DNA from 2 places in the Streptomyces similanensis genome. Region 1 is predicted to be linked to the other one. Evidence: riboswitches for the same ligand, from Rfam matches in the RefSeq annotation. Region 1 holds a riboswitch; the other holds the start of a gene.
What was found. Region 1 has a riboswitch for glycine ahead of gcvT (glycine cleavage system aminomethyltransferase GcvT). Riboswitches for the same ligand answer to the same signal wherever they lie in the genome.

Region 1 (15,566 bases):
GTCTTGATGACCTTGTCCAGGGAGACCTTGTGGGAGCCGTCGCCGCGCAGGGCCATGCGGGCGGCGGTGACCGCCTTGACCGCGGCCATGCCGTTGCGCTCGATGCACGGGATCTGGACGAGGCCGCCGACCGGGTCGCAGGTCAGGCCGAGGTTGTGCTCCATGCCGATCTCGGCGGCGTTCTCCACCTGCTCGGGCGTGCCGCCCATCACCTCGGCCAGGGCGCCCGCCGCCATCGAGCAGGCCGAGCCGACCTCGCCCTGGCAGCCGACCTCGGCGCCGGAGATGGAGGCGTTCTCCTTGAACAGCATGCCGATCGCGCCGGCCGCGAGCAGGAAGCGGACCACGCCGTCCTCGTCAGCGCCGGGGATGAAGTTGATGTAGTAGTGCAGGACGGCGGGGATGATGCCGGCCGCGCCGTTGGTCGGGGCGGTGACCACCCGGCCGCCGGCCGCGTTCTCCTCGTTCACCGCCATCGCGTAGAGGGTGATCCACTCCATCGAGCGGGCCGCGGCCTCGCCCTCGGCGCGCAGCTGGCGCGCGGTCATCGCGGCCCGGCGGCGCACCTTGAGGCCGCCCGGCAGGATGCCCTCGCGGGTCATGCCGCGCCCCACGCATCCCTGCATCACCCGCCAGATCTCCAGCAGGCCCGCGCGGATCTCCTCCTCGGTGCGCCAGGCCCGCTCGTTCTCCAGCATCAGCGAGGAGATCGACAGGCCGGTCTCCTTGGTGAGGCGCAGCAGCTCGTCGCCGGTGCGGAAGGGGTACTTCAGGACCGTGTCGTCGAGCTTGATCCGGTCGGCGCCCACCGCGTCCTCGTCCACGACGAAGCCGCCGCCGACCGAGTAGTACGTCTTGGCCAGCAGCTCGGCGCCCGAGGCGTCGTACGCCCACAGGGTCATGCCGTTGGCGTGGTAGGGCAGCGCCTTGCGGCGGTGCAGGACCAGGTCGTCGTCGAAGGAGAAGGCGATCTCGTGCTCGCCGAGAACGTTCAGGCGGCCGGCGGACTTGATCTTCTCCACGCGCGCGTCGGCCGTCTCCACGTCCACCGTGCGCGGCGAGTCGCCCTCCAGGCCGAGCAGCACCGCCTTCGGGGTGCCGTGGCCGTGGCCGGTCGCGCCGAGGGAGCCGTACAGCTCCGCGCGCAGCGAGGCGGTCGCCTCCAGCAGGCCCTCGCCGCGCAGCCGGCGGGCGAACATGCGGGCCGCGCGCATCGGGCCGACCGTGTGGGAGCTGGACGGGCCGATGCCGATCGAGAACAGGTCGAAGACCGAGATGGCCACGGGGACTCCTCTAGACGGGGGTGATGCGAGGGGGACGGGGACACCGCGCGGGCGCCGGGATCGCCGGCGCCGCGCGGTGCCTCCGGGCGGCTTACTTGTTCAGACCCGGGTAGAGCGGGTGCTTGTCGGCCAGGGCGGTCACCCGGGCCTTGAGCGCGTCGGCGTCGTAGGACGGCTTCAGCGCCTCGGCGATCACGTCCGCGACCTCGGCGAAGTCCTCGGCCGTGAAGCCGCGGGTGGCCAGGGCCGGGGTGCCGATCCGAAGGCCGGAGGTGACCATCGGGGGACGCGGGTCGTTCGGGACGGCGTTGCGGTTGACCGTGATCCCGACCTCGTGGAGGCGGTCCTCGGCCTGCCGGCCGTCCAGCTCCGAGTCGCGCAGGTCCACCAGGACCAGGTGCACGTCGGTGCCGCCGGTCAGCACGTCCACGCCCACCGCGCGGGCGTCGTCCCGCACCAGGCGCTCGGCCAGGATGCGGGCGCCCTCCAGGGTACGCCGCTGGCGCTCCTTGAAGTCGTCGGAGGCGGCCACCTTGAAGGCCACCGCCTTCGCGGCGACCACGTGCTCCAGCGGACCGCCCTGCTGACCGGGGAAGACCGCGGAGTTGATCTTCTTGGCGAGCTCCTGGGTGGACAGGATCACACCGCCGCGCGGGCCGCCGAGGGTCTTGTGCGTGGTGGTGGTGACCACGTGGGCGTGCGGCACCGGGTTGGGGTGCAGGCCCGCCGCGACCAGACCGGCGAAGTGCGCCATGTCGACCATCAGGTACGCGCCGACCTCGTCCGCGATGCGGCGGAACTCGGCGAAGTCCAGCTGCCGCGGGTAGGCGGACCAGCCGGCCACGATCAGCTTCGGCCTGGACTGCTTGGCCAGCTTCTCCACCTCGGCCATGTCGACCAGGCCGTCCTCGCCGACGTGGTAGGCGACCACGTCGTAGAGCTTGCCGGAGAAGTTGATCTTCATGCCGTGGGTCAGGTGGCCGCCGTGCGCCAGGTTCAGGCCCATGATCGTGTCACCGGGCTTGAGCAGCGCGAACATCGCGGCGGCGTTCGCCTGGGCGCCGGAGTGCGGCTGCACGTTGGCGTGCTCGGCGCCGAACAGCTCCTTGACCCGGTCGATCGCGATCTGCTCGATCACGTCGACGTGCTCGCAGCCGCCGTAGTAGCGGCGGCCCGGGTAGCCCTCGGCGTACTTGTTGGTGAGGACCGAGCCCTGCGCCTCCATGACCGCGACCGGGGCGAAGTTCTCCGAGGCGATCATCTCCAGCGTGGACTGCTGGCGGTGCAGCTCGGCGTCGACCGCGGCGGCCACGTCCGGGTCCAGCTCGTGCAGGGGCGTGTTGAGGACAGTCATCGCGTCCGCTCCTCAGCCGGCGTTCTGGGCGGCGTACTCGTCGGCGCTCATCAGGTCGGCCGGCTCCTCGGTGAGGCGCACCCTGAACAGCCAGCCGTCCTCGAAGGGCGCGGAGTTCACCAGCGACGGGTCGTCCACCACGTCCTGGTTGATCTCCGTGACCTCACCGGCGACCGGGGAGTACAGGTCGGACACCGACTTGGTCGACTCCAGCTCGCCGCAGGTCTCGCCCGCGGCCACCGTGGAGCCGACCTCCGGGAGCTGGGCGAAGACGACGTCGCCGAGCGCGTTGGCCGCGAACTCGGTGATGCCGACCGTCGCGACGCCGTCCCGGGCGGGCGACAGCCACTCGTGTTCCTTGCTGTAACGCAGCTGCTGGGGGTTGCTCATGGCCTGAATTCTCCTGTACGCGGGAGGGTGCTGGTGAAGGGAGGGGGACTGCGGAAGGCGCGCGTGAACAGGGGCGATGCGCCCCGGGCCACGGCGGTCGGTTACGACAGTGTCACTTCTGCCGCTTGTAGAACGGCAGGGCCACGACCTCGTACGGCTCGTGACTGCCCCGGATGTCCACGCCGACACCCTCGGCGCCGGGCGCGGCGTGCGCGGCGTCGACGTACGCCATGGCGATCGGCTTGCCCAGGGTGGGGGAGGGGGCGCCGGAGGTGACCTCGCCGACCACCTCGCCGCCGGCCACCACCTGGTAGCCCGCGCGCGGGACGCGGCGGCCCTCGGCGATGAGGCCGACCAGCGTCCGCGGCGGGTTCTGCGCGGCGCGCTCGGCGGCCCGCTCCAGGGCCTCGCGGCCGACGAAGTCGCCCTCCTTGTCGAACTTGACCACCCGGCCGAGCCCCGCGTCGAACGGGGTCAGCGACGTCGTCAGCTCGTGCCCGTACAGCGGCATGCCCGCCTCCAGGCGCAGCGTGTCGCGGCAGGACAGACCGCACGGGATCAGCCCGGCCTCCGCGCCGGCCTCGGTCAGCGCCTGCCACAGCTTCTCGGCGTCGGCCGGGTCGACGAACAGCTCGAAGCCGTCCTCGCCGGTGTAGCCGGTGCGGGCGATCAGCGCGGAGACGCCGGCCACCGTGCCGGGCAGGCCGGCGTAGTACTTCAGGCCGTCCAGGTCGGCGTCGGTCAGCGACTGGAGGATGCCGGGGGAGGCGGGGCCCTGCACGGCGATGAGCGCGTACGCGTCGCGGTCGTCGCGGACCTCGGCGTCGAAGCCGGCCGCCCGCTCGGTCAGCGCGTCCAGCACCACCTGCGCGTTGGAGGCGTTGGCGACGACCAGGTACTCCGTCTCGGCCAGCCGGTAGACGATCAGATCGTCCAGGATGCCGCCGTCGGCGCGGCAGATCATCGTGTAGCGGGCGCGGCCCACGCCGACGGAGGCGATGTTGCCGACCAGGGCGAAGTTCAGCAGGGCGGCGGCATCGGGCCCGGTGACCGCGATCTCGCCCATGTGGGAGAGGTCGAACAGACCGGCCCGGGTGCGCACCGCGAGGTGCTCGTCGCGCTCGGAGCCGTAGCGCAGCGGCATGTCCCAGCCGGCGAAGTCGGTCATCGTCGCCCCGAGCGAGCGGTGCAGCGCGTCGAGCGCGGTACGGCGCGGCGGACGGGAGGCGGAACTGCTCATCGGTCGGTCTCCAAGGCGATGGGGTCTCCCACGCGCCGGCGCGTGCCGGCGTACGGGAGGACGAGGACAGGACTCGTGTCCTCCCCATCTGTCATCGGAACCTGAGAGGTTCGCCATGACCGCCGTCGCACGGACGGGTCACGGCTTGCACCTTGGGTGGAGCCACTGCGGCAGCGGCCCGCTTTTCAGATGTGCCTCGCCCGCGCGGTAACGGGGCCTGAGAGATTCAAGGGAGGGACTTGCTCCTTCGGCGCCCCGGACAGACGTGCTGCCGGGGACTCTCCCGCGCGGATTCAAGCGGCCGGTATGCAGTTGGCGCGCCCATCATTGCACGGCTCGCCGCCGCCCGGCAGGGCCGCATCCGTAACCGGCCTGTGGCAGAACGCGCACGGGAACGCGGGCAGAAGCGCATTACGTTCTTTTTACCGGGGGTAGGTGAACCCCATCACCAGGGGAGGACGATGACGGTGAACAGACCCGTGCCGGCGTACGCCACGACCCACGCCCCCGCGCTGCCCGCCCAGCGGACCGGCCGCACCCGCGCGGCCGCCGGGCCGGCCCCCGCGCCCGTCGTCCGCGACCTGCGCGAGCGCTCCGGCCGCGGCCCGCGCGCGCTGCTCTTCGGCCCCCGCGACCTGGTCGTCGTCACCGGCCTGCCCGGCGGCGGCAAGTCGACCCTGATGCGGCGCGCGGCCGACGGCGTCCGCATCGACTCCCAGGACGCCCGCGACCGCTTCGCCGCCCGGCTGCCCCGCCGCCTGCCCTACGCCCTCTACCGCCCCCTGGTCCGCCTCGCCCACTACGCCGCCCTGCGCCGCGCCCTGCGCACCGGCGCACCGGTCGTGGTGCACGACTGCGGCACCCGGACCTGGGTCCGCTCCTGGCTGGCCCGCGCCGCCCGCCGCCGCGGCGGCGCCCTGCACCTCCTGCTGCTCGACGTCACCCCCGACGCCGCCCTGCGGGGCCAGCGGCGGCGCGGCCGCGGCGTCTCCCGGCACGCCTTCGCCCGCCACCGCCGCTCGGCCGCCCGGCTGCTGCGCGCCGTGGAGGGCGGCGAGGTGCCCGCCGGCTGCGGCTCCGCGGTCCTGCTGGACCGCGCGGCCGCCGCCGCCCTGCACCGGATCGGGTTCACCGGCGAGGACGCGGACGGCACCCGTTAGCCTTTCGGTCACATCAGTGGTTCCCAGCAGGCGGTAGGCAGATGGACTTCCCGGCGGACTTCTCCGCGGACCTTCCGGGGGATTTCCCGGTACCGACACACCCCCAGCCGCACGGCGGCTGGCCCGGCAACGAACTGGAGGAAGTGCTCTCGGCCTCCCTCGGCGTGCCGACGGCCGGCGCCCGCGTCGTCGAGGTGCTCGGCCGCAGCTTCCTGTGGGTGCCGCTGCCCGGCGGCGGCGGCCCGCACAGCGGCCCCCTCGACCTGCCCGCCCTGGAGATCGACGGCCAGGCCTACGTGCCCGTCTTCAGCTCCGAGGAGCAGCTGCGCCGGGCCGCCGGCCCGCACATGGCGTACACCATCGCGCCCGCCGTCGAGTTCGCCCGCGGGCTGCCCCCGCAGATCGGCCTCGCGCTCAACCCGGACGGCGTCGTCGGCCTCCCGCTGCCGCCGCAGGCGGTGGCCGAACTGTGCCGCTCCGGCCGCAGCGCGCTGGACGGCCCGGCGAGCGGCGGCCGGGTCCGCCTGTTCGAACCGGACTGGCAGGACGACCCGGTGGACTTCCTGGCCGCCGCCTCGGCCGAGTTCGCCGGGACGGGCGTCGTCGTCTCCGCCCGGCGCTGCCTGGCGGCCGTCGAGACCGCCGACCCGGTCATGTTCATAGGCGTCGAACTGGCCCAGTGGGAGGGCGACCTGCGCGTCCGCCCGCTGGACGCCCTGGGCCGGGCCCTGGCCGCGGCCCCGGTCGCCTGGCCGGTGAACCTGGTCCTCATGGACGTGGCCGACGACCCGGTCATCACCTGGCTCCGGGACAACGTCCGCCCCTTCTACCAGTACGGGCACTGAAGTCACGGCAGCGACCGAGCCGGTAGGCGGCCTTAAGCTAGTCGCACAGCTCGGTGAGGAGTTACACGAAGGGGCGGTAAAAGGTGAGCGCCAGCGCGAGCGGCACCGCGGCCGGGCACGTGGAGCAGATGCTGCGCCAGGTGACCCCCGGCCGCTACGACGCCTACGAGTCGCTCCTGCACGCGCTCGCGACCCCCGCCACCGGCCAGATCTGGATGCTGCTGTGGCACGGCCAGGCCGGCGCCCCGGACGCCCAGTACGGCCGCATGGAGGTCGACGGCCACGGCTACGCGCCCTGCGTCACCTCCGCCCAGGAGCTCTCCGCGAGCGGCTGGATGCGGTCCTACGAGGTGGTGGACGCCCTCGACGTCGCCCGCACCCTCTACCCCGACCGCTACGGCCTGTGGCTCAACCCGCACGCGCCGGGCGGCGGCGTCGGCGTGCCCTGGCTGGACCTGCGCCGGATCGCGGCCGGCCTGGACCGCCAGCCGGCCGGGCCGCTCAGACTGTCCGAACCGGCGATCGAGATCCCGCAGTTCTACGCCCTGCTCACCCAGAACGCCCACCGCACCCCGGCGCTGCGCTCGCTGCGCCGGGCCTGGGTGCAGCCCGCCTTCGGGGCGCCCTACCTCGCCATCGGCCTGGACGTGTACGACACCTCGCCGCCGGCCGTGGACTCGGTGCGGGCGATGATGCAGCGCTCCATCGGCGCCGTCCCGGACGGGCTGCCGGTGTCGACGGTGGCGATGTCCGACGAGTTCGACCCGGTCGCGATGTGGCTGCGCGCCAACTCCCGCCCGTTCTACGACCGCGACGCCCACGCCCTGCCCGCCCCGGGGCCGACCGGCGGCTACGGTTACCCGCCGGTCGGCGGCGCTTACTGAACGGAGCGGCCCGGTGTGGCCGCTTTCCGGTTTGCGCACAGGATCTCCGCAGGGTCCCCTCTTCTGCGCGCGTAGATTGTCGGCGATTGGCCCCGAAGAGCGCAGGATCGCCGTTGTGTCCCAACTGTTCAGTGTTCGAGGGGCGTTACCCGCTGTTCGGATAACGGAATCCCCCGGACTGCATCACGGTTGCGCATACATTCGCCGTCCCCTCTGGCGGGTGATCGCGACCACGCTGAAGACTCGCGAGTCAGACACGAGGTCGACGACCCGTGTTCAAACGCAAGTTGACGTAACAGCCGGGTCACAGTGGCCGCTCCACCCGCGGACCGAGCCCGGCAGCCACGTACCAAACGCCGCGCACAGCGGCAGGGCGCAAGCCGGTCACCACCGGCGAGAGGGGTCGGGTCACAGTGACCGCACCGATCGAGACCACCGGGGCGGCAGCCGAGGCGCAGCCGGAGGCTGTGCTCACCGGCGCCGGTGAGGGGCGGATCGAGGGTCGTTCGCTCGGGCAGATCGCCTGGTCGCGGTTCAAGAAGGACAAGGTCGCCGTCGCCGGCGGCGTCATCGTGATCCTGCTGATCCTGCTGGCGGTCGCCTCGCGCCCGCTCCAGGCCCTGTTCGGCCTCGACCCCAACGCCTTCAACCAGGACCTGATCGACCCCAACACCTCGCTGCCGCAGGGCGGCTGGGGCGGCATGAGCATGGACCACCCGCTGGGCGTGGACCCCAAGTTCGGCCGCGACACCGCCACCCGCATCCTCGAAGGCTCCTGGGTCTCCCTGGTGGTCGCCTTCGGCGCGACCATCCTGTCCAACGTGATCGGCGCGATCATGGGCGTCGTCGCCGGCTACTACGGCGGCCGGGTCGACTCGGTCATCAGCCGCCTGATGGACACCTTCCTCGCCTTCCCCCTCCTGCTCTTCGCGATCGCCATTTCCGCCACCCTCCAGGGCGGCGCGTTCGGCCTCAACGGGCTGCCGCTGCACCTGAGCGTGCTCATCTTCGTGATCGGCTTCTTCAACTGGCCCTATCTGGGACGCATCGTCCGGGGCCAGACGCTCGCGCTGCGCGAGCGCGAGTTCGTGGACGCCGCCCGGGGCATGGGCGCCAAGGGGCCGTACATCCTGTTCCGGGAACTGATGCCCAACCTGGTCGGCCCGATCATCGTCTACTCGACGCTGCTCATCCCGACCAACATCCTCTTCGAGGCGTCCCTGAGCTTCCTCGGCGTCGGCATCCAGCCCCCGCAGGCCTCCTGGGGCGGCATGCTCCGCGACGCCGTCCAGTACTACCAGGTGGACCCGGAGTACATGATCGTTCCGGGCCTCGCCATCTTCGTCACCGTCCTCGCGTTCAACCTGCTCGGCGACGGTCTCCGCGACGCTCTCGACCCGCGCAGCCGCTGACGCCTGCTCGCTGAGAGCCCATCAATTTTTCCGATCTATGGAGGGGAAGCAGACCATCATGCGAAGGTCAGCGCTGGCCGCGGTCGCGGCCATCGGCTCCGTCAGCCTGCTACTGGCAGGCTGCAGCAAGGCCGACGACAACAAGGACGGCGGCAAGCCGAAGGCGGCCGGCGCCAACGCGGCGACCAAGGGCGTCGTCAACGCGTCCGACAAGAAGGGTGGCACGGTCACCTACGAGATGTCGGACGTCCCGGACTCCTTCGACCCGGGCAACACGTACTACGCGTACATGTACAACCTGAGCCGGCTGTGGGCGCGTCCGCTGATGACGTTCCAGCCCGGCCCCGGCACCCAGGGCAACACCCTGGTCCCGGACCTCGCCGCGAGCAAGGGCGTCTCCAGCGACGGCGGCAAGACCTGGACGTACAAGCTGCGTGCGGGCCTGAAGTTCCAGGACGGCACCCCGATCACCTCGAAGGACGTCAAGTACGCCGTCGAGCGGTCCAACTTCGCGCGTGACGTGCTCTCGCTCGGTCCGAACTACTTCCAGCAGTACCTGGACGACCCGGACCACTACAAGGGCCCGTACAAGGACAAGAGCGCCAAGGGCCTGTCCTCGATCGCGACGCCCGACGACACCACGATCGTCTTCCACCTGAACCGCGCCTTCCAGGAGTTCGACTACCTCGTCGCCGCTCCGCAGACGGCCCCGGTGCCGCAGGCCAAGGACGACGGCGTCGACTACGTCAAGCACATCGTGTCCTCCGGCTCCTACCAGTTCCAGAGCTACGAGGAGGGCCAGAAGGCCGTCCTGGTGCGCAACAAGAACTGGGACGCGAAGACCGACCCGCTGCGCAAGCAGCTGCCGGACAAGATCGTCATCAACCTGAAGGTCAACGCCGAGACCATCGACCAGGACCTCCAGTCCGGCAAGGCCACGGCGGAGCTGACCGGCATCGGCGTCGGGTCCTCGACCCAGGCTAGCCTGCTCAACTCGGCGGACGGCAAGGCCAGCACCGACAACACCTTCGGCGGCCGGCTCGTCTACGCCGCGCTGAACACCAAGGTGAAGCCGTTCGACAACGTCGCCTGCCGCAAGGCCGTCGAGTACGCCATCGACAAGGTCTCCGTGCAGACCGCGATGGGCGGCCCGGTCCGCGGTGAGATCGCCTCCACCGTCGTGCCGCCGGACATCACCGGCTACGAGAAGGCCGACCAGTACGCGTCCGCGGACAGCAAGGGCGACGTGGCCAAGGCCAAGGACCAGCTCAAGGCCTGCGGTCACACCACGATCAACACCAACATCTCGGCCCGCTCCGACCGCCAGTCGGAGGTCGACGCGGCCACGGCGATCATCAGCTCGCTGAAGAAGGTCGGCATCAACGCGACCCTCAAGCAGTACCCGCAGGGCAAGTACTTCACCGACTACGCGGGTGTGCCGAAGTTCACCGAGAAGCAGAACATCGGCATCATGATGATGCAGTGGGGCGCCGACTGGCCGTCCGGCTACGGCTTCCTCCAGCAGATCCTGAACAGCAAGGCCATCAGCCAGTCCGGCAACACGAACCTGTCGCAGTTCGCGAACAAGGACGTCGACGCCAAGCTGGCCGAAGCGATCGCCAACCCGGACGTGGCCGCGCGCAACAAGCTGTACGCCGAGATCGACAAGACCACCATGGACCAGGCGGTCATCGTCCCGCTGACCTACTTCAAGGTCCTGCTCTACCGCTCGCCCTACGCCACCAACGTGGCCTCGTCGGCGGCCTGGAGCGGTCAGTACGACTACCTCAACATCGGCACCACGAAGAAGTAGCCCCGGAAGGCAGGTGAAGGCATTGGCGCCCGCGGGTTTCGCCACCCGCGGGCGCTGGCGCCGGCCCCCGTGATCTCGTACATCCTCCGCCGGACGTTCGCGGCAGTGATCCTGCTGCTGGTCGTCTCCGCGGTCACCTTCGCCATCTTCTTCCTGCTGCCGCGGCTAGTCGGTCAGACCGCTGACCAGCTGGCGCAGCAGTACATAGGCAAGAGCCCGTCGAAGGCCGACATCCTCGCGGTGAAGCACAACCTCGGACTGGACCAGCCGGTCTACGTCCAGTACTGGCACTTCATCAAGGGGATCGTGGCCGGCGCCGATTACAGCATCGGTCCCACCACGGTGCACTGCGACGCGCCGTGCTTCGGCTACTCCTTCAAGACCCACGAGGCGGTCTGGCCGCAGCTCACCTCGCGCCTTCCGGTGACCCTCTCGCTGGCCGCGGGCGCCGCGGTGCTGTGGCTGCTGTCCGGCGTCACGGTCGGCGTCGTCTCCGCCCTCAAGCCGCGCTCGCTGTTCGACCGCACCTTCATGGGCATCGCGCTCGCCGGTGTCTCGCTGCCCATGTTCTTCACGGGCCAGCTGGCGATCCTGCTCTTCGTCTTCAAGTGGCCGATCTTCGGACGCGACTACGTCCCGTTCACCGACAACCCCCAGCAGTGGGCCAACACCCTCCTGCCGGCCTGGTGTTCGCTCGCGCTGCTGTACTCCGCCGTCTACGCCCGGCTCACCCGCTCGGGCATGCTGGAGACGATGAACGAGGACTTCATCCGCACCGCCCGCGCCAAGGGCCTGCGGGAGCGCAAGGTCGTCGTCCGGCACGGACTGCGGGCCGCCCTCACCCCGATCATCACCGTCTTCGGCATGGACCTCGGCCTGCTGCTCGGCGGCGCCGTGATCACCGAGAGCGTCTTCTCGCTGCCCGGTGTCGGCCAGTACGCGGTGCAGGGCATCACCGACAACGACCTGCCCAAGATCCTCGGCGTGACCCTGCTCGCCGCGGCCTTCGTCGTCATCGCAAATCTCCTGGTGGACCTGCTCTACGCGGCCGCCGACCCGCGGGTGAGGCTCTCGTGACCGAACTCTCCAAGACCGGCGCCGCAGTGAGCGAGCCGGCCGCCCCCGCCGAGAAGAAGTCCCCCGAGGCCTTCCTCGACGTCCGCGACCTCAAGGTGCACTTCCCGACCGACGACGGCCTGGTCAAGTCCGTCGACGGGCTCAGCTTCAAGCTGGAGAAGGGCAAGACCCTCAGCGTGGTCGGCGAGTCCGGCTCCGGCAAGTCGGTCACCTCGCTGGCGATCATGGGCCTGCACCGGCTCGGCGCGCGCGGCAAGAACGTGCGGATGTCCGGCGAGATCTGGCTGGACGGCAAGGAACTGGTCTCCGCCACCCCGGACGAGGTGCGCAAGCTGCGCGGCCGCGAGATGGCGATGATCTTCCAGGACCCGCTGTCCGCGATGCACCCGTACTACACGGTCGGCAACCAGATCGTGGAGGCGTACCGCAACCACCACGACGTCAGCAAGAAGGTCGCCCGCACCCGGGCGATCGAGATGCTGGACCGGGTCGGAATCCCCGAGCCGGCCAAGCGCGCCGCCTCCTACCCGCACGAGTTCTCCGGCGGCATGCGCCAGCGCGCCATGATCGCCATGGCGCTGGTGAACAACCCCGAGCTGCTGATCGCGGACGAGCCGACCACCGCGCTCGACGTGACCGTCCAGGCGCAGATCCTCGACCTGATCCGCGACCTCCAGAAGGAGTTCGGCTCCGCGGTCATCCTCATCACCCACGACCTCGGCGTCGTCGCCGAGATCGCCGACGAGGTGCTGGTGATGTACGGCGGCCGGTGCGTGGAGCGCGGCCCGGTCGACGAGATCTTCGAGCGGCCCCAGCACCCCTACACCTGGGGCCTGCTGGGCTCGATGCCGCGCGTCGACCGCGAGACCTCCGACCGGCTCATCCCGGTCAAGGGCCAGCCGCCGAGCCTCATCAACGTCCCCTCGGGCTGCGCCTTCCATCCGCGCTGCCCCTACGCGGACCTCCCCAAGGGGAACGTCACCCGCACGGTGCGCCCCGAGCTGCAGCAGGTCGACGGCGGCCACTGGTCCGCCTGCCACCTCTCGCCGGAGGACCGTACGCGGATCTGGACCGAAGAGATTGCGCCGAAGCTGTGAGTGAGACGAAGAAGACGGACGCCGCGGCCGAGGCCGCGGAGCCGAAGCGGGCGGCGGACGACGACCGCGAGGTGCTGCTCAAGGTCACCGGCCTGACCAAGCACTTCCCCATCAAGAAGGGCATCCTGCAGCGCCAGGTCGCCGCCGTGAAGGCGGTCGACGGCATCGACTTCGAGGTGCGCAAGGGCGAGACCCTGGGCGTCGTCGGCGAGTCGGGCTGCGGCAAGTCCACGATGGGCCGGGTGGTCACCCGCCTGCAGGACCCGACCGGCGGCACGATCCACTTCGAGGGCCGGGACATCACCCGGCTCAGCGCCGGCCAGATGCGTCCGCTGCGGCGGGACATCCAGATGATCTTCCAGGACCCGTACGGCTCCCTGAACCCGCGCCACACCATCGGCTCGATCGTCTCCGCGCCGTTCCGGCTGCAGAACGTGACGCCCGAGGGCGGGGTGAAGAAGGAGGTCCAGCGGCTGCTGGAGCTGGTGGGCCTGAGCCCCGAGCACTACAACCGCTACCCGCACGAGTTCTCCGGCGGCCAGCGCCAGCGCATCGGCATCGCCCGCGCGCTCGCGCTCAAGCCGAAGCTGGTGGTGGCGGACGAGCCGGTGTCCGCGCTGGACGTGTCGATCCAGGCCCAGGTCGTCAACCTGATGGACGACCTCCAGCAGGAGCTGGGCCTGACGTACGTGATCATCGCGCACGACCTGTCCGTCGTCCGGCACGTCTCGGACCGGATCGCGGTGATGTACCTCGGCAAGATCGTCGAGCTCGCCGACCGCACCTCGCTGTACGAGGCGCCGATGCACCCGTACACCAAGGCCCTGATGTCGGCCGTGCCGGTGCCCGACCCCAAGCGCCGGGGGCAGAAGAGCGAGCGCATCCTGCTCAAGGGCGACGTGCCCTCGCCGATCGCCCCGCCGAGCGGCTGCCGCTTCCACACCCGGTGCTGGAAGGCGACGCAGATCTGCAAGACGACCGAGCCGCAGCTGGTGGAGCTGAAGCCAGGGCAGCGGGTGGCCTGCCACCACCCGGAGAACTTCGCGGACCAGGCCCCGCAGGACACCGTGCTGCTGTCGGCCGCGAAGGAGGCCGCGGAGCTGGTCCCCGAGGAGGCCCTGGCCAAGTCCGCCGAGACGTCGGCGGCGGTGGCCGCGGCGCAGCCGTCGACGGCGGACGAGCCGGCGGCGGCTCCGGCCGCCGAGGTGACGAAGGCCGAGCCGGTGGCGGACGAGTCCGCCGCCGACGCCCCGGCGAAGCCGGCCCAGGCGGACACCCCGGCCGTGACCGGGGCGGACGCGAAGCCGGCGGCGGAGACGGCGGCGGAGACGACCGAGCCGAAGCCGGTCGTCGCTGCCGAGTCCGAGGCCGAGGCCCTGGCGGCCGAGGAGTCGAAGGCGGCCGAGGCCGACGGCGAGACGGAGCCCGCGCCCCTGGCGAAGACTCCGGCCGGGACCGAGGCGGAGGCGAAGCCGGCGGCGGAGAAGACCGAGTCGGCTCCGGCCGGCACGGCCGACGTCGAGGCCAAGTCGACTCCGGCTGCCGCGTCCGACGCCGAGACCCCGGCCGAAGCCGAGCCGAAGCCGGTCGCCGCTGCCGAGCCCGCGACCGACGTCGAGGGCCCGGCCGAGGCCGAGCCGGCGGCAGCCGATGCAGCGGAGCCGGCCCCGGTCGGCAAGGCCGAGCCCGTGTCCGCGACCCCGGCCGCCGAGCCGAAGGCCGAGGCCGCCGAGCCGGTCCCGGCCGTCGCCGAGGCGAAGCCCGCCGCCAAGAAGCGCGCCCCGGCGAAGAAGGCCCCCGCGAAGAGGGCTCCCGCGAAGAAGGCCGCGGCCAAGAAGGCCGCGACCGCTGACGCGGCCCGGGACGGCGACGCGGCCCAAGACGGCGAAGGCGACAGCCGAGCCGACCGCACCGGTCAGGAGTGACCGTCGACTGAGGCATGACAAGTTGGCAAAGTCATGCACATGACCGAACGGGAGAGCGCAGAGTCGTCTCCGTACGTGCGATCCACCGATCGACGCACGCGCGAAGGGATGACCTCATGGCACTCTCCCGTTCGGCACGTCTGGGGGCCGTCGTCACCGCGGCGCTCTCCTTCCTGACCGTCGCCGCCTCCTCCGCCCCCATCCACGGCGCCCCGGGCATCGGCGACCCCTACTTCCCAGACCTGGGCAACGGCGGCTTCGACGCCCGCCACTACGCGCTCGACATCGCCTACGACCCGGCCACCGGCCGCCTCGACGGCCGTACCACCCTCACCGCCCGCGCCACCGACGACCTCGCCTCCTTCGACCTGGACCTCCAGCAGCTCCAGGTCACCGACGTCCGGGTGGACGGCAGACCCGCGCGGTTCACCCGCGACGGCGACGAGGTGCGCGTCACCCCGCGCCGCACGCTGCGCAAGCACCGCGACTTCCAGGTCGCCGTCACCTACGGCGGGGTGCCCCAGCCGCTGAGCGGCCCGATCGTCTTCGGCTCGAAGTACGGCTGGATGAAGACCGCGGACGGCGTCTTCGTCGCCTGCGAGCCCAACGCCGCCTCCACCTGGTTCCCCTCCAGCGACCACCCCGCCGACAAGGCGACCTACGACATCCGCATCAAGGCACCCAAGGGCCTGACCGGCGTCTCCAACGGCCGCCTGGTCTCGACGTACGACCGGGGCGGCTCGACGTACACCCACTGGCGCGAGAACCGGCCCATGGCCACCTACCTCGCCACCGCCACCATCGGCAAGTTCGACGTGCGCACCGGCCGGACCCCGGCCGGCACACCGATCTACGTCGCCGTCGACCCCGTACTGAAGAACAGCAACAGCGTCGACGTGTACGGGGTCACCGCGGCGGCCACCGACTACTGGTCGCAGGTGTTCGGGCCGTACCCGTTCGAGGAGACCGGCGCCATCGTCGACGACATGCCGGAGGCGGGCTTCTCGCTGGAGGTGCAGAGCAAACCGGCGTACTCGGCGGTGCGCAGCGAGGGCACCATCGTGCACGAGCTGGCCCACCAGTGGT
Region 2 (15,566 bases), on a different contig from region 1:
CGGCCGACCGGGAGGCGGGCCTCGTCGACCAGGTGGTGGCCCCGCTCAGGCGCCATCGCAACCCGCAGACCAGGGCGCACGCGGAGGACCGCACCAGGGAGCTGGCGGCGCTCACGGTCAGGCTGCACTCGGCGCTGGTGCAGACCGCCCTCGGGGTGCGGCTGCCCTGAGCGGGCGGCCCGCGCGGCCGCCGCGAGCGGACCCCGGCGCCGGCCGGAGCGGCGCGCGGCGAGGCCGGATCGGCCCGCTGATCGACCGCCCGATCCCGGCCCGACTACCCAAACGTCCCGGGCACGGCCTAGGGTTGCTGTGTGAACGAGCTCGATGTCGTAGGTGTCCGGGTCGAGATGCCCTCCAACCAGCCGATCGTGCTCCTGCGTGAAGTGGGAGGCGACCGTTACCTCCCCATCTGGATCGGACCGGGGGAGGCGACGGCCATCGCCTTCGCCCAGCAGGGCATGGCTCCCGCGCGGCCGCTGACCCACGACCTGTTCAAGGACGTGCTGGAGGCCGTCGGCCAGGAGCTCACCGAAGTGCGCATCACGGACCTGCGTGAGGGCGTCTTCTACGCCGAGCTGGTCTTCGCCAGCGGCGTCGAGGTGAGCGCCCGTCCGTCCGACGCCATAGCGCTGGCGCTGCGCACCGGTACGCCGATCTACGGCAGTGACACGGTGCTGGACGACGCGGGGATCGCGATCCCGGACGAACAGGAGGACGAGGTGGAGAAGTTCCGCGAGTTCCTCGACCAGATCTCGCCGGAGGACTTCGGCAGCAGCAGCCAGTGACACGCCGGCACCCGCCGTCGGCCGCCGAGGGTCGCGCGCAGAGAGCCCGCGAGGACATTCGGCTAGCCTTTCCCCGCGGTAGGGCACGGGAAACCACTCTTAGGGTGATTATCACTCGGCGTGCCGAGTGTGGCGATCGTTGACGCACCCCTGGTGACTGCCTACCGTCGAGGAGGCAGGTCAAGGACGGAGGTCGGCGTGAGAAGCAGCGGCGACGGTACGGCTGGGGACATCCCCGGGCGCGGTGTCGGCGGAGGCGTTCCGTACCCTTCCCCAAGCTCTCGGCTCCGCTCCAGCAGCGGATACCCCCATCACGCCGGCACGGCCGACCACGCCCCGCAGTGGCCGGCGGCCGTGCCCAGCAGCAAAGGGGCGGCGTCCATGGTGACCGAGGAGATCGGCTACCGGGGTCCGACGGCCTGCGCAGCCGCCGGCATCACCTATCGGCAACTGGACTACTGGGCGCGCACCGGCCTGGTCGAGCCGAGCGTGCGGCCCGCGCACGGCTCCGGCACCCAGCGGCTGTACAGCTTCCGCGACGTCGTCGTGCTGAAGATCGTCAAGCGGTTCCTGGACACCGGTGTGTCGTTGCAGAACATCCGTACCACGGTGCAGCACCTGCGGGAGCGCGGCTTTCAGGACCTGGAGCGCATGACGCTGATGAGCGACGGCGCCACGGTGTACGAGTGCGGCTCGCCGGACGAGGTGCACGAGCTGCTCCAGGGCGGCCAGGGCGTCTTCGGCATCGCCGTGGGCGTGGTGTGGCGCGACGTCGAGAGCGCGCTGTCCCAACTGCACGGCGAGCGCGTCGACACGGGGGAGACCCTGATCGGCCACAACCCGGGCGACGAACTGGCCCGGCGGCGCAACCGGGCGGTCTGACCACACCGGTTCGACCACACCGGGGCCGCGCCCTGCCCCGGGCTGCGCGCCCGTCCCGTCCCCGTGCCGGCACTCGGCGCGGGGGCGTTGTCAGTGGTGTGGTGCAGCATCGTAGATGTGAGAACCGCGCCCACGATCCTGCACCTCGACATGGACGCCTTCTTCGCCTCGGCGGAGCAGGCGTCCAAGCCGAGCCTGCGCGGGAAGGCCGTGATCGTGGGCGGCCTGGGACCGCGCGGGGTGGTCGCCACCGCGTCGTACGAGGCGCGGGTCTTCGGCGTCCATTCGGCGATGCCCATGGCGCAGGCGCGGCGGCTCGCGCCCAACGCCGCCTGCCTGGTGCCCCGGTTCGCCTTCTACCGTTCCATCAGCGAGCAGGTGATGGGGCTGCTGCGCTCCCTGTCGCCGCTGGTGGAGCCGCTCAGCCTGGACGAGGCGTTCGTGGACCTGGAGGCCGGGGGAGCGGCCGGGGACGCGGACTCGGCCCGGCTGGTGGGGGAGGGGCTGCGCGCCGACATCCTGGCCGTCACCGGTCTGACGGGTTCGGTCGGGCTGGCTGCCTGCAAGATGCTCGCGAAGATCGCCTCCGAGCAGGCCAAGCCCGACGGCCTCGTCCTCATCGAGCCCGGCACCGAGCGGTCCCTGCTCGAGCCCATGCCGGTGCGGACCCTGCCGGGTGTGGGTCCGGCGACCGGCGACCATCTGCGGCGGGCCGGCATTCACACCGTGGGCGAAATCGCCGAGGCGGGCGAGGGTGAGCTGGTACGACTGCTGGGCAAGGCGCACGGGCAGGCGCTGCACGCCATGGCGCTGGCTCACGACGAGCGGCCGGTGGTCGCCGAACGCGAGGCCAAGTCGGTGTCGGTGGAGGACACCTACGACGTCGACATCCACGACCGGCTGCGGGTCGGTCTCGAGGTGCGGCGGCTCGCCGACCGGTGCGTGCGGCGGCTGCGGGCTTCCGGTCTGTCCGGGCGGACCATCGTGCTGAAGGTGCGGCGGTACGACTTCTCCACGCTGACCCGGTCCGAGACGCTGCGCGGCCCCACCGACGACCCGGCGGTGGTGCGGGAGGCCGCGGCCCGGCTGCTGGAGTCCGTGGACACCACGGGCGGGGTCCGGCTGCTGGGCGTGGGCGTGACCGGGCTGGCCGACTACACCCAGGAGGACCTGTTCGCGCAGGCCGCCGGCGCCCGCGCGGAGAGCCTCGCCGAGGAACCGGCGGAGGAGCCCGACGAGGAGCAGGCCGCGCCGGCCGAGCGGCGCTGGCCCTCGGGCCACGACGTGCGGCACGCCGAACACGGGCACGGCTGGGTGCAGGGCAGCGGCGTGGGCCGGGTCACCGTGCGCTTCGAGACGCCCCTGTCGGAGCCGGGCCGGGTGCGGACGTTCCGCGTCGACGACCCGGACCTGGAGCCGGCCGACCCGCTGCCGCTGGTGCGGCGAAGACAGAACGGGGCGGAGGGGGCGGAGGGTGCGGCCTGCGCGGTGGGCGGTGTCGACCCCGCGCTGTGAGGGGTGGGGTCGGTGGGTCGCGTCCGCCGTGTCCGGTGACCGCCGCGCGGTGGGCGGGGGTGCCGGATCGGTGGGTGTGGCGAGGCTGCCTCCCGGTGGCTCGCGGGTGCGGGGGCCGAGGCCGCCTGCCTCGGTGGCGCGGGGTGAATCCGGTGGGTGAGTCGGCGGCGCCGAGGCGGCGACCGGTGGCGGCTGCGGACGGCTGCGGGTGGCTGGGACGCTTGAGGAGGGGTGAGGAGGGGGAGGGAGCGGGCTGCGGCGGGCGGGGGTGGGTGAGTCGGCGGTGCCCGGCGCGGCCCGGTGCGCGAGAGGGAGGGACCTGCTCGTGCCTGCTCGTGCCTCCTCCTGCCTGCTCGGGTCAGACCTCCTCGGTGCCCGAACCCGCGAGTCTGCCGAAGTCGTGGTCGGGGAGCGCGGGAGCGGGGGCCACGTCGAGGCCGTAGTGGTGGTAGAGCTGCAGTTCCTGCTCGGGGGAGAGATGGCGGCCGACGCCGAAATCGGGGGCGTCCTTGATCAGTGCCCGGTCGAAGGGGACGCGCAGCGCGCCGTCGACCAGTTCACTGGGCTCCAGGGGGACGAAGGCGTCCCGGGAGAACAGCCCGGTGCGTATGGCGGCCCACTCCGGCACACCGGTGGCGTCGTCGAGGTAGACCTCGTCCACCGTGCCGATCTTGTCGCCGTTGCGGTCGAACGCCTTGCGGCCGATCAGGTTGCGCGGATCGATCTCGGTCAGCACGGTCCCTCCACATGGTCGCAACTCATCCGTAAGCACTACGAAAGAGCACATTCGCCCAGGCGGCCACTCGAAGACCTGTGCGCCCGCCCCGCTGGTACCCTGGCAGCGGCTGCTGACCCCGTGCGGGAGAGTCCTCCGGCGAACACCGGAGGCGCCGAAGGAGCAAATCCTCCCCGGAATCTCTCAGGCCCACGTACCGCACGGACGAGGTCACTCTGGAAAGCAGAGCGGGTGTCGACGGCTCCCGCTCTCACCGACGGTGAAAGCCGGGCGCCGTCCAGGCGGCCCCGGTGAAGCTCTCAGGTTGAGATGACAGAGGGGGAGGCCGTCGGGGCACCCACGCCGTGGTGTCCCTCGAAGGTCGCGTCAGACCAGGAGGCCTCCGCAATGACCGCCCAGCGCATCCCGCTCTCCGAGCTCGAACAGGGCATCCCCTTCGAGCAGCGTCACATCGGCCCCGACCACGAGGCCCAGGCCAAGATGCTCGCGCAGGTCGGCTACGGCTCGCTCGACGAGCTGACCGCCGCCGCCGTGCCCGATGTGATCAAGAACGCCGACGCGCTCGACCTGCCGGGCGCGCGCACCGAGGCCGAGGTGCTGGCCGAGCTGCGTTCCCTCGCCGACCGCAACCAGGTCCTCGGCTCCATGATCGGGCTCGGCTACTACGGCACGTTCACGCCGCCGGTCATCCTGCGCAACGTCATGGAGAACCCTGCCTGGTACACGGCCTACACGCCCTACCAGCCGGAGATCTCGCAGGGCCGCCTGGAGGCGCTGCTCAACTTCCAGACCGTGGTCGCCGACCTCACCGGACTGCCCACCTCCGGCGCCTCGCTGCTCGACGAGGGCACCGCGGCCGCCGAGGCGATGGCCCTGTCCCGGCGCATGGGCAAGAACAAGAAGGGCCTCTTCCTGGTCGACGCGGACGCGCTGCCGCAGACCATCGCCGTCATCCAGACCCGTGCCGAGCCGACCGGCGTCGAGATCGTCGTCGCCGACCTCGCCGAGGGCATCCCGGCCGAGATCGCCGAGCGCGAGATCAACGGCGTGCTCCTCCAGTACCCGGGCGCCTCGGGCGCCGTACGCGACCTGAAGCCGGTGATCGACCAGGCGCACGCGCTGGGGGCCCTGGTCACCGTCTCCGCCGACCTGCTCGCCCTCACCCTGCTGAGGTCGCCCGGCGAGCTGGGCGCGGACATCGCCGTCGGCACCACCCAGCGCTTCGGCGTGCCGATGGGCTTCGGCGGACCGCACGCCGGCTACATGGCCGTGCACGAGAAGTTCGCCCGCAGCCTGCCCGGCCGCCTGGTCGGCGTCTCCGTCGACGCCGACGGCAACAAGGCCTACCGCCTGGCCCTCCAGACCCGCGAGCAGCACATCCGCCGCGAGAAGGCCACCAGCAACATCTGCACCGCGCAGGTGCTGCTCGCCGTCATGGCCGGCATGTACGCCGTCTACCACGGCCCGGACGGCCTGAAGGCCATCGCCGACCGCACCCACCGCTACGCCGCCGTCCTCGCCGAGGGACTGCGGGCCGGCGGCGCCGACGTCGTCCACGGCGCGTTCTTCGACACCCTGACCGTCCGGGCCGAGGGCCGGGCCGCCGAGGTCGTCGCCGCGGCCCGCGAGGGCGGCGTCAACCTGCGCCTGGTCGACGCCGACCACGTCTCGATCGCCTGCGACGAGACCACCACCCGCGCCCACCTGCGCACCGTCTGGACCGCCTTCGGCGTCGCTGGCGACATCGACGCCCTGGACGCCGCCGCCGCTCAGGCGCTGCCCGAGGACCTGCTGCGCACCGACGGCTACCTCGCCCACCCGGTCTTCCAGCAGTACCGCTCCGAGACCGCGATGCTGCGCTACCTGCGCAAGCTCGCCGACCGCGACTACGCGCTCGACCGCGGCATGATCCCGCTGGGCTCGTGCACCATGAAGCTCAACGCGACCACGGAGATGGAGCCGGTCACCTGGCCCGAGTTCGGGCAGCTGCACCCCTTCGCGCCGGCCGAGCAGGCGCGGGGCTACCTCCAGCTCATCCACGAGCTGGAGGACCGCCTCGCCGAGGTCACCGGCTACGACAAGGTCTCCCTCCAGCCCAACGCCGGCTCCCAGGGCGAGCTGGCCGGTCTGCTCGCCGTGCGCGGCTACCACCGCGCCAACGGCGACGAGCAGCGCACCGTCTGCCTCATCCCGTCCTCCGCGCACGGCACCAACGCCGCCAGCGCCGTGATGGCCGGCATGAAGGTCGTCGTCGTCAAGACCGCCGAGGACGGCGAGATCGACGTCGAGGACCTGCGGGCGAAGATCGAGCAGCACCGCGACCAGCTCGCCGTGCTGATGATCACCTACCCGTCCACGCACGGTGTGTTCGAGGAGCACGTCGCCGACATCTGCGCCCAGGTCCACGACGCCGGCGGCCAGGTCTACGTCGACGGCGCCAACCTCAACGCCCTGGTCGGCCTCGCCAAGCCGGGCCACTTCGGCGGCGACGTCTCGCACCTGAACCTGCACAAGACGTTCTGCATCCCGCACGGCGGCGGCGGTCCCGGCGTCGGCCCGGTCGCCGTCCGCTCCCACCTCGCGCCGCACCTGCCCAACCACCCGCTCCAGCCGGAGGCCGGACCGGCGACCGGCGTCGGCCCGATCTCCGCCGCGCCCTGGGGCTCGGCCGGCATCCTGCCGATCTCCTGGGCCTATGTGCGGCTGATGGGCGGCGAGGGCCTCAAGCGCGCCACGCAGGTGGCGGTGCTGAGCGCCAACTACATCGCCAAGCGCCTGGAGCCGCACTTCCCGGTGCTCTACACCGGCCCCGGCAACCTGGTCGCGCACGAGTGCATCATCGACCTGCGCCCGCTGACCAAGGCGACCGGCGTGAGCGTGGACGACGTGGCCAAGCGGCTGATCGACTACGGCTTCCACGCGCCGACGATGTCCTTCCCGGTGGCCGGCACGCTGATGATCGAGCCGACCGAGTCCGAGGACCTGGCCGAGCTGGACCGCTTCTGCGACACGATGATCGCGATCCGCGCCGAGATCGAGAAGGTCGGCTCGGGCGAGTGGCCCGCGCAGGACAACCCGCTGCGCGGCGCCCCGCACACCGCGGCCGCGCTCGGCGGCGCGTGGGACCACGCCTACAGCCGCGAGGAGGCCGTCTTCCCGGCCGGTGTCTCGGCGGCCGACAAGTACTGGCCGCCGGTGCGCCGCATCGACCAGGCGTTCGGCGACCGGAACCTGGTCTGCTCCTGCCCGCCGCTGGACGCGTACGAGGACTGAGCGCCGTGACGCACCAGGCCCCGCCCGGCATGTCGTGCCGGGCGGGGCCTGGTCGTGTCGGGCGCGGGCGGGACGCCCCGGGTGCGGGGCTCAGGCCGGGTAGGCGTGCGTCTGAGCCGCTTTGACGGCCGCCCAGACCTCCGCGCCCGGGTGCAGGCCGAGCTCGGCGGCGGCGACCGTCGTCAGGTCGGCGGCCAGGGCCAGCTCGCCGGTGAGGTCCGCCCGGATCTGATCGCCGTGCGTCTCCAGCCCGGCCACCTCGCACCGCCACAGATTGCGCGCGCTGCCGGCGGCCGGGCGGTCCCGGTGCAGGGTGACCGCGCTCGGCGGGAACGCCACGAAGGCCGGTCCGGACAGTTCCTCGGTGGTGGCGACGGCGGGGCCGGCCTCCAGCCGCACCCGGTGCCCCTCCGCCTGCCCCCGGTACAGGTTCAGACCGACGAGCTGGGCGATGTAGTCGGTGCGCGGCCGCCGGGCGATGTCGGCCGGGGCGCCCTCCTGCACCACGCGTCCGTGCTCCACCACCACCAGCCGGTCGGCCAGCACCATCGCGTCCAGCGGATCGTGCGTGACCAGGACGGCGACGGCCTCGAACTCGGCGAGGTGGCGGCGCAGCTGGGCGCGGACCTCCAGCCGGGTGCGGGCGTCCAGCGCGGCGAGCGGCTCGTCCAGCAGCAGCAGCCGGGGCCGGGTGGCCAGGGCGCGGGCCAGGGCCACCCGCTGGGCCTGGCCGCCGGAGAGCCGGCGGGGCTTGGCTCCGGCGTGGTCGGTCAGGCCCATGCGCGCCAGCCACTCGGCGGCCCGCGCCCGCGCCTCGGTCCTGGAGGCGCCCTGGCAGCGCGGCCCGAACGCCACGTTGTCCAGGGCGGACAGGTGCGGGAAGAGCAGGTAGTCCTGGAAGACCACGCCTACCGGGCGCGCCTCCGGCGGTGTGCGGTCCAGTGCGGCGCCGTCCAGGCGCAGATGGCCGGCGGTGAGCGGGGAGAGACCCGCCAGCGCGCGCAGGGCCGTGGTCTTGCCGGCGCCGTTGGGGCCGAGCAGCGCGACCACCTCGCCGGGGCGGGCGGTGAGCGCCACGTCGAGCCGGAAGGCGCCGCGGGCGACGACGAGCCGGGCGTCAAGACCTTCGCCGGGCACGTCCTCGGCGCGGACGCCGGCCGGGGTCTCGTCGGTGTGGGTCATGAGGCGATGTGGGTCATGAGGTGAGCATCCAGGGTGCGGGGCGGCAGCCGGTCATGAGGAGGCCGTCATCCAACGGTCCCGCAGACCGGCCAGGACCGCGATCGACACGGCCAGCAGGACCAGGCTCAAGGCGATCGCCGCCGCCGGGTCGTCCTGAAGGGCCAGGTAGACGGCGAGCGGCATGGTCTGGGTGCGGCCGGGGAAGTTGCCGGCGAAGGTGATCGTCGCGCCGAACTCGCCGAGCGCCCGCGCCCACGCGAGGACGGCGCCCGCCGCGATGCCGGGCGCGATCAGCGGCAGGGTGACCCGGCGGAACGCGGTGAAGCGGGACGCGCCGAGCGTGGTGGCCGCCTCCTCGTAGCGCGGGTCGGCGGCGCGCAGCGTGCCCTCGACGCTGATGACGAGGAACGGCATGGCCACGAACGCCTCCGCGACCACCACGCCGGCCGTGGTGAACGGCAGGGTGATCCCGAACCAGGAGTCGAGCCACTGCCCCACGACGCCGTTGCGGCCCAGTGCCAGCAGCAGCGCCACACCGCCCACCACCGGCGGCAGCACCAGCGGCAGCGTCACCAGGGCCCGTACGAAGCCGCGGCCGGGGAAGTCGGTGCGGGCCAGCAGCCAGGCCAGCGGGACGCCCAGCACCAGGCTCACCGCGGTGGCGGCGGTGGCGCTGACCAGGGAGAGCTGGAGGGCCTGCCACACCTCGGTGCTGGTCAGCTGGTCGGGCAGGGTGCGCCAGGGGGCGCGGATCAGCAGGGCGAGCAGCGGCAGCAGCAGGAACGCCAGGCCCGCCAGGGCGGGCACCAGCAGCGGCAGCGGCACGCCCCGCGCGGCACGGCGGCGCCGCGCCCCGCTCCGCGGGGTCACGGCGCCGTCGCGGCCGGTTCGGGCCAGGGTTTTCACGGCTTGAGGAACCCGGCCTGGTTCAGGACCTTCTGGCCCTCGGCGGACTTCACCAGCTCGATGAACGCCTTGGCCGCCGTGGCGTTGCCGGCGTCCTTGAGCAGGGTGATCGGGTAGTCGTTGACGGCCTTGGCCGACTCGGGGAACTCCACGCCCTCCACCTTGTCACCGGCCGCGTGCACATCGGTCTTGTAGACGACGGCCGCGTCGGCCTCCTTCAGCTCGACCTTGGTCAGGGCGCTCTTGACGTCCTGCTCGTAGGAGGCGGGGGTGAGCTTGAGGTCGCTGGCGGTCAGCGCCTTCTGGGCGGCGGCGCCGCAGGGCACCGTCTTGTCGCACAGGACGACCTTCAGACCGGACTTGGTGAGGTCCTTGAGCGAGGCGATCTTGTCCGGGTTGCCGGGCAGGGTGGCGATCTCCAGCTGGTTGCGGACGAAGGTGGCGGGCGTGCCGACCGCGTCGCCCTTGTCCGTGACGATCTTCATCGTCTTGGCGCTGGCGGCGGCGAACACGTCGGCCGGCGCTCCGCTGGTGATGCTGGCGGCCAGGGTGTCGCTGCCGCCGAAGTTGAAGGACACCTTGGTGCCCGGGTGCTGCTGCTCGAACTCCTTGCCCAGCGTCGTGAAGCTCTCCTTCAGGGAGGCCGCGGCGAAGACGGTCACCGTGCCGGAGAGCTTCTGCGAGGAGGCTCCGGAGGCGGCGGCCGACGGCGAGGAGGAGCTGTCCGACGAGTCGTCGGAGGAGGAGCAGGCGCTGAGGGCCAGCAGTGCCGCGGCTCCCGCACCGGCCACCTGCAGGGTCCGGGTCCGGCGCACTGAACGGGTCATCACGGATCTACTCCTCTGGTCGTGCACGAAGAAGGCTGTCGAGCCTAGGGGCACGGCCGTGCGGGGCCGTGCGGCGATGATACTGCCGCAGTTGAGAGGGGTAAGTCACCTGTTGCTTTGCATGAGCTGTTGTTCTGTGACTTCAGGGTCGCATGTGCGTTTATACGGCGCTCCACCTGGGGACGGACCTCCCGGAGGTGGTGGCGGTGCCGCTCGCGGAGCTTGTCCTGACCGGTGACCTCGCCCGGCCGGTGCGCCTGACCGTGCCCGATCTGCTGGGCTGGCCGCAGCACCGGGCAGGGGTGAGTTTCGAGTGCGCGACCAGCGGAGTGCGCCGCCACCGGTTCGCCGGGCCGCGGCTGTACGACGTGCTGGCCGACGCCCGGCCCGCCTTCGACGCGGCGCGGCGCAAGGACCGCCTGCGCTTCCTGATCGCGGTCGCGGGCGCCGACGGGCACCGCACGCTGCTCTCCTGGGCCGAGATCGACCCGGACTTCGCCGCCGCCCCGGTCCTGCTGGCGGTGGCCATGGACGACACCCCGCTCGACGGGACCGGGCCCCAGCTGGTGCTGCCGCAGGACCGCTGCGGGGCGCGCTACATCAGCGCCATCAGGGCGATCCGGGTGGACGGCGGGTACGCGCCGGCCGCCGCGGCCTGAGACCGGCGGCGCCGGAACCGGCGGCCGCCGCCGGTCACGCCCGGTCGATGTGCACGTTCGTGGACTTCACACGGGCGGTGGCCTCCATGCCGACCTCCAGGCCCAGTTCCTCCACCGCTTCCCGGGTCAGCAGGGAGACCAGCCGGTGCGGGCCGGCCTGGATCTCGACCTGGGCGGCCACGTCGCCGAGCTTGATGGCGGTCACGATCCCGGGGAAGGCGTTGCGGACCGAGGTGTAGGAGGGGTCCTCCTCGCCGCCGGAGGCGGCCAGCTCCACGGAGAAGGCGGCGAGGTCCCGGCCGTCGACGAGCCGCCGCCCGCTCTCGTCGCGGTGGGTGGCCACCCGGCCCGCGTCCGCCCACCGGCGCGCGGTGTCGGGGCTGACGCCGAGCAGACGGGCGGCCTGGCCGATCGTGTAGGACTGCATGCCGGCCACGATAGGGCCACCGGCGGGCTGTCCGGACGCGGGGTCGGCCCGGGGCGCGCCGCGGCCGACCGGCCGGAAGGCGGCAGGGGCCCGGCGCGGTCCGCACGAGACCGGCCCGGGGGCGTGCCGCGGCCGCTCAGCCGGTGTGCACGCGGGGCCGCTTGGCGCGGTCCGGCTCCGCCTCGCGCAGCACCTCGCGGGTGACCGGCGCGACCTCGCCCTGGCCGAAGAGGAAGAAGCGCAGGAAGTTGCGGAACGGGTTGCCCTCGGTCCACTCGAAGTAGATGTGCGGGATGCAGCCGGTCGTCCTGCGGACCTCCAGCAGCAGCGCCGCCAGGGCGTTGGGCACCGAGGACGACTGGCAGGAGAGCACCCGGTAGCGGTCGTGCAGGACCTCGCCGCGCACCGTCAGGTCCGCCTCGAACTCGGAGGGGTCGGTGACCGTCACCTCGACGAAGACGAAGTCCTCCGTGTCGGGGATGTCGTTGTCGGCGCGGATCTGCTCGATCTTGTCGTGGTACTCGGCCTTGTCGCGGCGGCCCGGCTTGTTGGCGATGAACCGGATCCGGCGGCTGGCGATGTCCCGGACGAAGCGCTGCGCCATCGGGTCCATGGTCACGCTGGTCACCCGCAGTTCGAAGGCGCGGGCGAGCCGGGACAGCAGGGACACCAGGATGATGCCCACGATGAAGCAGGCGCCGATCTTCACGCCGTCCGGGCGCTCGATGACGTTGACGACGGTCGTGTAGAGGAACACCGCCGAGATCACCGCGAACGCGATGGTCCAGTGCCGCTGTCCGGCCTTGCGGGCGGCGATGGTCACGGCGATCGCCGCGGAGCTGATCAGCACCAGCACGCCCGTGGCGTACGCGCCGCCCTGCTTGTCGACGTTGGCGTCGAAGATCCAGGTGACGAGGAAGCCGATCAGGGTGAAGACGAGCACCATCGGCCGCACCGCGCCGGCCCAGTGCGGGGCCATGCCGTAGCGGGGCAGGTAGCGCGGCATCAGGTTGAGCAGCCCGGCCATCGCGGAGGCGCCCGCGAACCACAGGATGGCGATGGTGGAGACGTCGTACACCGTGCCGAAGACGTTCCCGAGGTAGTCGTGCGCCAGGAAGGCCAGCGCGCGTCCGTTGGCCTTGCCGCCGGGCTGGAACTCCCGTTCCGGGATGAGCAGGGTGGTGATGAGGCTGGTGGCGATCAGGAAGCAGCTCATGATCAGCGCGGCCGTGGTGAGCAGCTTCTTGGTGTCCCGGATCCGGCCGGCCGGCCGCTCCTCGGTGTCGCTCGCGTCGCCCTTCACGTGCGGCATGACGGCGACGCCGGTCTCGAAGCCGGACAGGCCGAGGGCGAGTTTCGGGAAGACCAGCAGGGCCACGCCGACCATGGCGAAGACGTTGCCGTGCTGGGCGGTCAGGGCGCCGGTCCAGTCGGTCACCAGGTGCTCGGCGGTGACGACGTGCCACAGGCCCGTGACCACCACCACGACGTTCAGCGCGAGGTAGACGCCGACCAGGACGACCGCGACGCCGATCGCCTCCAGGAACCCCTTGAGGAACACCGCGCCGAGCAGCGCCAGCAGGATCAGCGTGATCAGCATCCGGTGGTCGTGCAGCGTGCTCGTCAGATGCGGGTTCTCCACCAGGTGGGTGGAGGCGTCGGCGGCCGACAGGGTGATGGTGATCAGGAAGTCGGTGGCGGCGAAGCCGAGCAGGGTGAGGACGAACAGCTTGCCCTGCCAGAACGACAGCAGGCGTTCCAGCATCGCGATGGACCCCTGGCCGTGCGGGCTCTCCTCGGCGACCCGGCGGTAGACGGGCAGCGCGCCCGCGAGGGTGACGACGACCAGGACGAGGGTGGCGACCGGCGACAGCAGGCCGGCCGCGAGGGCGGCGATGCCCGGCTGGTAGCCGAGGGTGGAGAAGTAGTCGACGCCGGTCAGGCACATCACCCGCCACCAGCGCTGACCCTGGTGCGGGGGCTCCGGCGCGGCGTGCGGCGCCTGCTGCACGCCCTTGCCCATGTCGGAGAGGCCCTCCAGCATCCAGGCGCGCAGCCGACTGGGAGGGTGTTCGGTGGTGGCCATCGGCCCTGCTCCTGAGGTACGGCTCGGTGGGATCGGGCCTTCGTGCGGACGGAGCACCAGCGTAAGCAGACAGTGACGCCCAGACCCACGGTTGCCGGGCCCAGCGGACGTCAATCTTCCGTTAAGAGTCCCGCGGACCCTCCGTCCAGCATGGCCGGGCCGGTCCCGCCGCGCACACCCACGCGTCCGTTCCGCCGCGCCGGACGGTAGCGGGTCCGGTCGCGGGGCGTCGCCGGACACGCGTCGGGGCCGGTCCGCACGCGGGGTGCGGACCGGCCCCGTGAGGCGATCCCGGGCGGCCCGCCGGAGCGGGCCGCCCGTCGTGCTCAGGCCGCGGTCACCACGCGCCCGGCGCCCAGCGGGCGGTGCGGCGCGATGACCCGGCCGTCCGGCAGGAGCTCACCGGTGTCCTCGAAGAGCAGGACGCCGTTGCACAGCAGGCTCCAGCCCTGCTCCGGGTGGTGCGCCACCAGACGGGCGGATTCCCGGTCGGCGGAGTCGGCTGTCGGGCACGGTGGCTGGTGCTGGCACATGGATGGGATCTCTCGCTCTGATGGGTGGTCCGGGATGGTCGTCGCGTCCGTTCCGCGGCTGCTGGCATTCTGCATGGCCGCCCCCCGTTTGATAAGTCGGACTGGCACCAGTGTTGCCCCGCGGGCGTGATTCCGCAGGGATTTCGCGGCACCGCTTCTCAAAGGTTCAAGACGCGTCACCCGCCCGAGCGGTTCACCTCAACTGCACTGTCACTTCGGGTGGTTCGCGGTAGCCGAGGGTGACTAGCCCGGTCGGGTCGGCGGGTGGTCCGGTCGGCGGCCGCCATTCGTCCGGCCCCTGTCCGGCTCATTGGAGTGAATTACGGCTCGCATGAGCGAATTACTTCTGCCCGTGAAACGCCGTACCCGCCGCCGGGAGATCCGGCGGCGGGTACGGGGTGTCTGTCGAAGTGTGACGGCGTGCGGGTCAGGCCGGCGATCCCAGGAGTCTCACCGGGGCGGCCCGGTGGGTGAGGAGCGGCAGCAGGTCGGCGACCCGGTGCGGCACGTGGGCCGGGATGCCGGGCGGGGCCGGCGCGAGCGGGACGAGCAGATCGGTGTCGTCCGGGTGCCCGTCGGTGCCGTCGCCGTCGATGTCGCCGTGCAGCCACAGCGTCAGCATGTACAGGCTGGGCATCGACAGCAGGCGCGGCTGGTACGGCTGGCCCATGCTCTCCGCCTGGCGCAGCGCGCGTTCGGTGGAGGTGACGTAGGGCCCCTCGAAGAAGTGCGAGAAGGCCCAGCCGTCGGGGGTGAGCATGGTCTCGGCCGCGGCCACCGCGTGTTCGCCGCTGCGGATCAGGAAGCGCCATCCGGCCAGCCGGGTCGCGGACGCCCCGTCGGCGCTGATCCGGTCCAGGACGTGCACGGGCAGGGGGAGTTCGGGTGTCGTGGGGCCCTGGGCGGCGCGCAGGGCGGGGGTCGGAGCCTCCCGGAGTGCGGTGGGGGAATCGAGTGCCGTGAGCACGGAACGCAGTGCGGGGGCGGGAGCCGGGGGGACATGCAGCGGCATGGTGGGTCGCCTCTCATTCGACAGGCACGGTGGCGCGAGGGCGCGGCGTGGGGCGTGGTGCGGACGGCGCTGTCAGCTCTTGGGCAGGAGGAGGCGGGGCCGGGTCCTGGCGGACGGGTGAGGGATGCGGAGCGTGGCATGCCGCTTTTGGCCCTGACGTCAGGGTCCAGGGCGGCGGGAGCCAACCTTCTGCCGTGGTGCAGAGTTTATACGACAAATGTTCAGGTGGTGTTTCGGCTAGCTGTTTCCCGTGTGAACGGCAAGCCGCTATTCGGCCGGAGTTTCGCGGTAATCATCCCGGTTTCCGGATGAGCGTGCCGCAGTGACCTCGGGCGGTGTCCGCCCGGCGGACGGCCGGATGCCGTCGGCGTTTTTCACGAGCCCGCCGGGGTACCCGAAACTGCTGGGCGCCCCATGCCCCGTGAATGTGCCTCTGGTCATACAGGTCCACAGTAGTCGGTGCCCGTCGGCGATGGGACGTTATCGATCGCGATGGCGGGGCATCATCCCACCTGACCGGGACCCGGCGGCCCGATCTCCGGCCCGCCCGAGCAAGGAGGGACGCTGCATGGGCGAGAAGGTCGTGGCAGGCCAGTTCGACCTGTCCGATCGCAACCGCTACCGCGACAAGCTCCGGCGGTGTCTGACGGGACTGGAGCGGCTCCTGGCGGAGAAGCGGTTCGACCGGCCGAAGAATCTGATGGGGCTGGAGATCGAATTGAATCTCGTCGGCTCCGACGGGC

Region 2: linked by a shared signal. The riboswitch ahead of gcvP (aminomethyl-transferring glycine dehydrogenase) and the one ahead of gcvT (glycine cleavage system aminomethyltransferase GcvT) in region 1 are both predicted to bind glycine.

Annotation. Positions count from the first base shown of each region.
Region 1 covers NZ_BAABKC010000025.1:17,247-32,812, forward strand. Annotated here, with positions in the region: gene ABEB07_RS08930 (L-serine ammonia-lyase) at 1-1,283, opposite strand, end outside; gene glyA (serine hydroxymethyltransferase) at 1,375-2,637, opposite strand; gene gcvH (glycine cleavage system protein GcvH) at 2,650-3,027, opposite strand; gene gcvT (glycine cleavage system aminomethyltransferase GcvT) at 3,140-4,267, opposite strand; glycine riboswitch at 4,346-4,462, opposite strand; glycine riboswitch at 4,463-4,563, opposite strand; gene ABEB07_RS08950 (AAA family ATPase) at 4,729-5,427, shown strand; gene ABEB07_RS08955 (enhanced serine sensitivity protein SseB) at 5,469-6,272, shown strand; gene ABEB07_RS08960 (enhanced serine sensitivity protein SseB C-terminal domain-containing protein) at 6,401-7,156, shown strand; gene ABEB07_RS08965 (ABC transporter permease) at 7,570-8,568, shown strand; gene ABEB07_RS08970 (ABC transporter substrate-binding protein) at 8,627-10,381, shown strand; gene ABEB07_RS08975 (ABC transporter permease) at 10,451-11,458, shown strand; gene ABEB07_RS08980 (oligopeptide/dipeptide ABC transporter ATP-binding protein) at 11,455-12,555, shown strand; partial or broken gene ABEB07_RS08985 (ABC transporter ATP-binding protein) at 12,552-13,809, shown strand; gene ABEB07_RS08990 (M1 family metallopeptidase) at 14,597-15,566, shown strand, end outside.
Region 2 covers NZ_BAABKC010000126.1:7,208-22,773, forward strand. Annotated here, with positions in the region: gene ftsR (transcriptional regulator FtsR) at 1-170, shown strand, start outside; gene ABEB07_RS34280 (bifunctional nuclease family protein) at 312-785, shown strand; gene ABEB07_RS34285 (MerR family transcriptional regulator) at 984-1,667, shown strand; gene ABEB07_RS34290 (DNA polymerase IV) at 1,785-3,182, shown strand; gene ABEB07_RS34295 (PRC-barrel domain-containing protein) at 3,541-3,918, opposite strand; glycine riboswitch at 4,032-4,127, shown strand; gene gcvP (aminomethyl-transferring glycine dehydrogenase) at 4,306-7,191, shown strand; gene ABEB07_RS34305 (ABC transporter ATP-binding protein) at 7,282-8,373, opposite strand; gene modB (molybdate ABC transporter permease subunit) at 8,425-9,270, opposite strand; gene modA (molybdate ABC transporter substrate-binding protein) at 9,276-10,106, opposite strand; gene ABEB07_RS34320 (molybdopterin-dependent oxidoreductase) at 10,259-10,765, shown strand; gene ABEB07_RS34325 (TOBE domain-containing protein) at 10,800-11,192, opposite strand; gene ABEB07_RS34330 (APC family permease) at 11,329-13,278, opposite strand; gene ABEB07_RS34335 (DUF5999 family protein) at 13,605-13,811, opposite strand; gene ABEB07_RS34340 (hypothetical protein) at 14,239-14,823, opposite strand; gene ABEB07_RS34345 (glutamate-cysteine ligase family protein) at 15,392-15,566, shown strand, end outside.